2 regions of the Ectothiorhodospira sp. PHS-1 genome follow, and region 1 is predicted to be linked to the other one. Evidence: predicted binding sites of a transcription regulator. Region 1 holds the regulator's gene; the other holds the start of a gene.

The links. The regulator sigma-54, encoded in region 1, starts transcription at its own class of promoters, with help from an activator protein. The targets are predictions, from matches to a motif close to TGGCANGNTNCNTGCTT.
Region 2: the regulator sigma-54 is predicted to act here: its motif matches at 3,379-3,395, upstream of ECTPHS_RS07405 (DUF4168 domain-containing protein).

What each region holds. Positions count from the first base shown of each region.
Region 1 covers NZ_AGBG01000003.1:18,411-22,933, reverse strand. The annotation lists gene lptC (LPS export ABC transporter periplasmic protein LptC) at 1-148, shown strand, start outside; gene lptA (lipopolysaccharide transport periplasmic protein LptA) at 345-839, shown strand; gene lptB (LPS export ABC transporter ATP-binding protein) at 836-1,561, shown strand; gene ECTPHS_RS01655 (RNA polymerase factor sigma-54) at 1,728-3,245, shown strand; gene hpf (ribosome hibernation-promoting factor, HPF/YfiA family) at 3,300-3,623, shown strand; gene ECTPHS_RS01645 (PTS sugar transporter subunit IIA) at 3,631-4,104, shown strand; gene hprK (HPr(Ser) kinase/phosphatase) at 4,101-4,523, shown strand, end outside.
Region 2 covers NZ_AGBG01000013.1:48,212-52,734, forward strand. The annotation lists gene ECTPHS_RS07395 (B12-binding domain-containing protein) at 1-456, opposite strand, end outside; gene ECTPHS_RS07400 (GGDEF domain-containing phosphodiesterase) at 702-2,843, shown strand; gene ECTPHS_RS07405 (DUF4168 domain-containing protein) at 2,934-3,338, opposite strand; gene ECTPHS_RS07410 (sigma-54 dependent transcriptional regulator) at 3,580-4,523, opposite strand, start outside.

The sequences.
Region 1 (4,523 bases):
GCCTGATCCCCGTCAGGCCGTCACCGATGCCCCGGCACGTCTGCAGACAACCTATCAGGAGGCCGAGGGTCTGGGGCTGTTCCTGGATCTTGAACGTGAAATTCTGGAACTCAAACGAGAAGCACGGGGTGTCTATGTTCCCCATTAGGGCTGTTCCCAGTCAGTCATTTCCGCGCCAGCGGGAATCCAGGTCCAACGGAATGCGGCCGGCCTCCCCCGGGTCGTCATTCCCGCGCAGGCGGGAATCCAGTCACGGAGTGAAAAGCATGGGCTCCCGCCTTCGCGGGAGCAACGGCGAGGGCGCGGTTCAGTGCTCACCCTGGCGACGGCCTGGCGCGTGGTTCATGATCCCGGCCCTGGCCATCCTGCTGCCGTCCGGACCGCTCCAGGCGCAGGTGGACCGGACATTGCCCATCCGCATTGAGGCGGACTCGGCCACCCTGGACGACAACCGGGGCATCAGCACCTACCGGGGCAGCGTACGCATCACCCAGGGCGCCACAGAAATCAGCGGCGATACGGTCACCGTCCATACCCCGGGCCGGGTGCTGGAACGCATGACCGCGGAGGGTCAACCGGCCACCCTGAACACACTGGATCCACAGGGGCGGGAAGTCCGGGCCGAAGCCGCGCGGATGGAGTTCCTCCCCAACGAGCAACGCATGGAGCTGAGCGGCAATGCCCGCGTGCGACAGGGCACGGACGAGTTCCGGGGCAGCCGCATCACCTATGACCTGCGCACGGCCACGCTGGAGGCCCGCACCGGGGACACCGGCCGTGTCGAGGCCATCTTCACGCCCAGGGAACAGCCTCCCGCCCCTGTCGAGGGGACGCCATGAGTCGTCTGCAGACCCACGACCTGGTCAAGCAGTACCGCGCCCGCAAGCCGGTGGACGGTGTATCACTGCAGGTGAACAGCGGTGAGGTCGTGGGCCTGCTGGGTCCCAACGGCGCCGGCAAGACCACCTGTTTTTACATGATCGTCGGTCTCATCCCCTGCGACGGCGGGCGCATCGAACTGGACGGCAGGGATATCACCCCCCTGCCCATGCATGCCCGCGCCCAGTTGGGCATCGGCTATCTGCCCCAGGAGGCCTCGGTTTTTCGCAAGTTGTCGGTGGAAGACAACCTGCTTGCCGTGCTGGAAACACGCCGCGACCTCAGCCGCGGCCAGCGCCATGAGCACATGGAATCCCTGCTGGAAGAGTTTCAGATCATGCATATCCGCGAGAGCCTGGGCATCAGCCTCTCGGGGGGTGAGCGGCGGCGGGTGGAAATCGCCCGCGCCCTGGCCACCGAACCGGCCTTCATCCTGCTTGATGAGCCCTTTGCCGGGGTAGACCCCATCTCCGTGATCGAAATTCAGCGCATCATCACCCATCTGGTCTCCCGGAATATCGGGGTACTGATCACCGATCACAACGTCCGTGAAACCCTGGGCATCTGCAATCGCGCCTATATCCTGAGCGACGGACACCTGATCAGCGAGGGGCCGCCGGAAGTGGTGCTGGCAGACCCCCAGGTCAGGCGGGTCTACCTGGGCGATCATTTCCGACTATGAAGGTAGAGTTTTTGAGCCAACGCATGGTTTCCCCACACTGGGTCACATTTTTCGTGCCAGGACGTATAATCCGGATGACAGACCCGGCACATGACGGCAAGGCACCGTCAGTACTGCCCGGACCCTTCAACTCCTGCCTGACGACTCCGGTGGCACGCCACATCCTATGCTGAAACCTTCTGTCCAGCTCCGTCTCGGCCAGAGCCTTACCATGACACCGCAGCTGCAGCAGGCCATCCGGCTGCTGCAGCTGTCCACATTGGAGCTCCAGGCCCAGATCCAGGAAACGCTGGAGACCAACCCGATGCTGGAAGCCCTGGAAGGCGCGGATGCCGACCTGGATACCGGCATGGATGAAGCCACCCAACCTGAAGGCATGGCCCCCGGCGCCGATAGCGCCGACAAGGATGCGGAGAGCCGGGAATTCGACGAGCCCGCCGAACGGGACAACACCAGCGAATCCGCGGAAACCATTCCCGAGGAACTGCCCGTGGACAGCAACTGGGAAGACCTCTACGACATGCCGACCGCCGGCGGCGGCCAGATGGACAACGACGGTCGCGACCTGTTCGAGAATCAGAGTGCACCCGGCGAAGACCTGCGTGACCACCTGCTTTGGCAGATCAACCTGTCGCCCCTGAGCGAGCGGGACCAGGTCATCGCCATGACCATCATCGATGCCATCAACGATGACGGCTACCTGGCCGAACCCATCGAGCAGATCCACGCCGGCCTGGCCCAGGATCAGGAGATGGAACTGGAGCTGGATGAGGTGGAAGCCGTGTTGCGCATGGTCCAGCACCTGGATCCCGTGGGCGTGGGTGCACGGGATCTTGCCGAGTGCCTGTTGCTGCAACTGGAGCAGTTCGCGCCGGAGACGCCCTGGCTGGCCGAGGCCAGAACCCTGGTGCGTGATCACCTGGAAGCCCTGGGCACCCGCGACTTCAAGGGGGTCCAGCGCCGACTGGGGCTGGCTGACGGCGAATTGCAGGTGGTGATCTCGCTGATCCAGAGCCTGAATCCCCGCCCGGGCACCCTGATCAGTTCCAGCGCACCGGAATACATCATTCCCGATGTCTTCGTGCGCAAGCGCGAGGGATTCTGGCAGGTGGAACTGAATCCGGAAGTCGCGCCCCGGTTGCGGGTCAACCCACTTTATGCCAGCTTTGTGCGACGGGCCGATTCCAGCCAGGACAATATCTACCTGCGCAATAGCCTGCAGGAGGCCCGCTGGTTCATCAAAAGCCTGCAAAGCCGCAACGAGACCCTGCTGCGTGTGGGCACCGCCATCGTGGAACATCAGCGCGCCTTTCTGGAACACGGTGACGAAGCCATGAAACCCCTGGTGCTGCGGGATATCGCCGAGCAACTGGAGATGCACGAATCCACCATCTCCCGCGTCACCACCCAGAAGTACATGCACACCCCGAGAGGGATTTACGAATTCAAGTATTTCTTCTCCAGCCACGTGGGGACGTCCGACGGCGGTGAGTGCTCCGCCACGGCCATCCGTGCCATGATTCGCAAACTGATTGCCGAAGAACCCCAGGGCAAGCCCCTGAGTGACAGCAAGATTGCCCAGATCCTGGTGGACCGGGGCATCCAGGTAGCGAGGCGCACCGTTGCCAAGTATCGCGAGGCCATGGCGATCCCGCCATCCAACGAACGCAAGCGCCTCGTCTGAATCCACAACCAGGCCTCAGCTTCACTTTCACATTTCAAACCAAGGAGTCACCTCATGCAGATCAACCTCACCGGTCACCACGTGGACCTGACCGACGCCCTGCGCGACTATGTCAATGACAAGTTCCAGCGCCTGGAGCGCCATTTCGACAACGTCATCGACGTACATGTGGTCCTGACCGTGGAGAAACTGCAGCAGAAGGCGGAAGCCAACATGCTGGTCAGCGGCAACACCATCTTTGCCGACGCCAGCCATGCCGACATGTACGCAGCCATTGACGCCCTGGTCGACAAACTGGACCGTCAGGTGGTCAAGCACAAGGAGAAGCTCAAGGACCATCACCGCGCCGAAGGCTCCCACCGTAACCACATCGGGTGAGATATCCATGAACATCGGTGATCTTCTCGCTTCGGAGCGCGTCTGCTGTCTGCCGGACGTCAGCAGCAAGAAACGTGCTCTGGAGATGCTGGGTGACATGCTTTCGAGCCACCTGCCCAGGCTGACCCAGGGAGAGATCTTCGACAGCCTGCTGGCCCGGGAACGCCTGGGCAGCACCGGCCTGGGGCATGGCGTCGCCATCCCCCACGGCCGGCTGGCCGGAGCCGACGAGGCCTGTGCCGCCCTGCTCAAGCTGGGCAAGGGCGTGGACTACGACGCCCCGGACAGCGAACCGGTGGACATCCTGTTTGCCCTGGTGGTGCCGACCGAATGTACCGACGAACACCTGCAGATCCTCGCATTGCTCGCGCGCATGTTCTCCGATCCGGAGACCCTGGCCCGACTGCGTAGCGCCAAAGGACCGGAAGACCTGCTGGAGCTGGTACACCACTGGGATACCGAAAGCCCAGACTCACCGTGACCACGCCCCCCCTTACCGTCCATCACGTCGTCGAGGCCATGGGAGAACGCCTGGCCCTGCGCTGGGTGGCCGGTCATCAGGGCAGGGAACGCCGGATCGCTCACCAGGCCACGCCTCACGGCAGTACCTCACTGGTCGGACACCTGAACATCATCCATCCCAACCAGATCCAGGTGCTGGGTCCGGACGAGATGCGCTACCTGTGGAACCTGCGCAAGAACTCCCAGCGGGACATCCTGGAACAGCTGGTGAACGGCACGGCGGCCCTCCTGATCGTCACCGACGGTCTGGCGGTTCAGCCGGAACTGTGCGCCCTGGCGGACAAACAGGCCGTCCCCCTGCTCTCCACTGCCCTGCACAGCCACGAAATCATCAATATCCTGCGCTATTTCTTCAGCGACAAGCTGGCGGAGACCATC
Region 2 (4,523 bases), on a different contig from region 1:
GGTGCAGACGGTGAGCCGATCACCGCGAATCAATGCCTGCATTACCTGTCCGGCGGACGGATCCAGCGCGCTGTCCTCATCCCTGAATACCCTCTCGCTGTCCTCGCACAGAATGGCCTTGGCATGATCGAACAGGGCAGACATACGCTGTCTGTTCTCACCATGAAGATACCGTGACAGACAAAACCTCATCTCCTCCAGGGCGTGATGCACTACCTCAGCGGACAGACCGCGCCGCTCCAACAATGCGGATAACCAGCGCAGGCAGTCCTCCAGGGGTTCGAGAATGCCGAAGATCAGTGCCGGGCGGATGAATTCCAGCAGAAAAGTGAGTTCCTCGCGGCAACGATCGGAACCAAAAGCCCCGCCATCGGCGTAGACTTCAGGGAAGTGCGCCGTGATGCGATGACTTGAAAACCGGATGAGTTCTTCCCTGTGATGGTCAAATTGCTGCACGCCCTCCTCATCGAGCCTGAACCGACCACGCTGGATGCTGCATCCGGTACCTGTTCGAGACATGTCGGCCTTCAAGGGACACTCTCCTTTAGCGCAAGCTCATTTCCCCATATCCATATGCACATATAGCCCATATGCGCCGTATGGTATAGTATTTCTCACGGCCTTCGATCCACAAGCCCAACCGGGAATGGATCGGCCCGACTCACGCTTGATGACCGTCACATCCGACCCGGAACGGGGACATGGCCGAACACTATCTCAAACGGGAGCTTTACGAGCTTATCCGAGGCGACGCGCAAAGTTTCGATTTTTTGCAGCAGGCCACGCTCGACGGCATCTGGTTCTGGGATTTGGAACATCCGGAACATGAGTGGATGAGTGACCGCTTCTGGACCATGATGGGCTACGATCCGGCCGGCAAGCAGCCGTTGGCCAGTGAATGGCAGTCACTGGTTCACCCGGATGACATGAAGTCCGTCCAGCAGGCGCTGGAAAGACATTTCGCCGATCCCGCCTGTCCCTTTGACCAGGTCGTCCGCTATACCCATCGGAACGGTTCGACACTGTGGATCCGTTGCCGCGGCATGGTCGTCCGTGATGACCAGGGACGCCCCGTGCGCATGCTGGGGGCCCATACGGATATCACCCTGATCAAACAGATCCAGACAGCACTGGAGACCCGTACCCGGGATCTGGCCCGCATCGCCAGGGCCATGGACAATGCCCAGGAAGGCATCATCATTACCGATGCCCAGGCCAGGATTCTGTCGGTGAACCGGGCATTCACGCAGATTACCGGCTACACGGCCCAGGAAGCCGTCGGCAACAATCCCCGCATGCTCAAATCCGGCCGGCATGACGCAGATTTCTACCGCGCCATGTGGTGGGACATCATCCAAACGGGCACCTGGCAGGGAGAAATCAGGAATCGTCGCAAGAACGGTGAAGAGTACCCTCAATGGACCGCCATCAGTCGGGTGCCGGGGGAGGATGGCGAACATGACTATGTGGCGGTATTCAGCGATCTAACCGACAAAAAGCAGGCCGATGAACGCATCGCCTTTCTGGCCCATTATGACCCGCTGACAGGACTACCCAACCGCCATCTGCTGATGGATCGCCTCCACCAGGCCCTGGCTTATCATCAACGCCAAGGCCTCCATCTGGCCCTGATCACTCTGGACATCGATGATTTTGTCGCCATCAATGAACGACTGGGTCATCAGGCCGGCGATCAAATCCTGGGCCGTATTGCAAGGCGTCTGCAGGACGCATTGCGTGAGGCTGATACGGTTTCTCGCCTGGGCGGAGACGAGTTCGTGATCATCATCCACTCGCTTACGGATCCCGAGCAAATTCATGCCATCATCCGCAAACTCCACTCCGGCTTTGTCCAGCCCATGGACAGTGAGCATGGTGATATCAGCCTCACCGCCAGTATGGGTATCGCACTCTCACTTCCGGACGTTGATGCGGATACCCTGCTGCGTCACTCCCATCACGCCATGTTCCTGGCCAAGCAGAAAGGCCGAGGCGCCTTCCACATCTTCGATACGTCCCACGCCCGGATGATGGACGAACTGCGCGAGCAAAGGCAGCGCATCCATCAGGGCGTGAAACAAGGTGAATTTGTGCTCTTCTACCAGCCCAAAGTGGACCTCAGAAGTGGTTGCGTCAGGGGCGTGGAGGCACTGATCCGATGGCGTCATCCCGAACGGGGAATCTTGTCCCCGGCCGAATTTCTACCCCGGATCATCGGCACGGATCTGGAGTTTCAGGTGGGTGACTGGGTGTTGACCGAGGCATTACGCCAGATGAGTAGCTGGAAAATGAACGGCAGGAACATTGCCGTTAGCGTCAATGTCGCCGCGCCACACCTGCTTCAGCACGGATTTGCCAGCAAACTGGCCGACATGCTGCTCAACCATCCCCAACTGGCCCCGGGCGATCTGGAGATCGAGATTCTGGAAAGCGCCGCCGTCGAAGACTGGCAAATGGCGGCACTGGCAATGCAGGACTGCCGTACGCTGGGGGTCAGGTTCGCGCTGGACGATTTCGGTACCGGCTATTCCTCCCTGGTCCATCTGCGACGCCTGGCACTGGACACGCTCAAGATCGACAAGGGCTTCGTGGGTGACATGCTCGAAGATCCCGAGGATTTCAGCATCGTGGAAAGCGTCGTCAGTCTGGCCATTTCCTTTCAGTTGGAAGCGGTTGCCGAAGGCGTGGAAACGGAACGCCATGCCCGCGTACTGATGAAGATGGGGTGCCCGACGGTCCAGGGTTTTGGTATTGCACGCCCCATGGAAGCCGACCGGATCATCCCGTGGATCGAGGACTGGGAACAATCGGGCCTGTGGAAAGCACTGAAGCGTAAGTCCTGATAAGAACTTCCACCAGGCCGGAGGAGGCAAATGCCTCCTCCGGCAGAGTCGCGTAGTGGAGGAGGATTCACACCCTCCCGATAAAACGGGCTACATCCGTTCAGCCGCCATCTCCTGGACCTGCTGCAACATGGCCGGATCGCTCTGCAGGGTCATGGCCACCTGGTTGTACTCTTCCACGCTCATGCCTTCATCCTGCACGGCGGTGATCATTTCTTCCTGGGCTTCCTGCTGCAGGGCCTGGGCCTCGGCCTCGTCACTCACGTCTTCGAGCTTGCGGGCAAAATCATCCCGGATATGCTGCACTGACACAAAGGCATCCACGAAACGGTCCAGGGTATGCGGATCCACCGTGGCACCCTGCTGTTCCATTCCCGCCGGCGGCTGGGCGCCGAAATTGCCTTCCTGCTGCTGGGCCATGGCATGGGAACCGGCGCCGATAAGCAGGGCGGTGGTCAGGGCGATGGGCAGGCTGTGAAGGAAAGTGCGCTTCATGGGGCGTCTCCTTTTGGTTCGTTGAATGTCACGGTGACTTTTGCAGACATCGTGCCAACCATGGAGACATGCACCATGAAGATCATAACCATTTGATTTAATTTGATTAAAAATCGGATAGCCGGTGAGGCCCATGGCTTGTCCAGGTGAGTCATGATGACACATGGGCCAGTCTGCCACGTGCGCCAGGGACACAACGCTATTCGACTGTTCGCCGGCCGGTGACCATGAGACGTTGGCATCAGTGATCCTGGTCGTCGGATATCTCCTTGCCCATGGGTGCCTCTTCCGTTTCGCCCAGACGTCGATACAGGGTCCGGCGACCGATGCCGAGCACCCGGGCCGCCTGGCGCTTGTTGCCGTCCAGTCGCCGCAGCACCCAATGGATATACCGGGATTCCACCTCCGCCAGGGTCGGCATGGGTTCGTCATCGGACCACACCGCCGACAACACGCCGGTCTTGCCGGCATCCTCCCGGGCCGGATCCAGACGCTCCGGCAGATCGCGCACCTCGATGGTGTCGCCGCGGCAAAAGGTCACCGCCCTTTCCATCAGGTTGGTCAGCTCCCGCACATTGCCGGGAAAACCATGAAGCCGCAGACGACGCATGGCCTCGGGCGAGATACCACGGATATCACGGTCCATGGCGGTGCTGAAGCGGGCCAGCAGACGCGCCGCCAGACGGTCGATATCCTCGCCCCGCTCCCGCAGGGGAGGGACCTGCAGGCGAAAGGTTTCCAGGCGGTAGAACAGGTCCTCACGAAATTGCCGCGCCCGGATCATGGGCTCCAGATCCCGGTGAGTAGCGGCCACCACCCGCACATTGGCGTCGATTTCATGATTGCCACCCACGGGGCGGACCCGGCCATCCTGCAGCACGCGCAGCAGCTTTGCCTGCATGGCCATGGGCATCTCACCGATCTCGTCCAGCAACAGGGTGCCGCCGTGGGCTTCGGCAAACAACCCCCGTCGGGCTTCCCTGGCACCACTGAAGGCACCTGCCGCGTGCCCAAACAGCTCGCTCTCCATCAGTTCGCCGGGAATGCCGGCGCAGTTGATGGCCACAAAGGCGCCCCCGGAGCGGTCGCTTTCCGCGTGGATGGCCCGGGCCACCAGCTCCTTGCCGGTCCCGGATTCCCCCGTCACCAGCACCGGCCCGGAGGCCCGGGCAATCCGGCGCACCT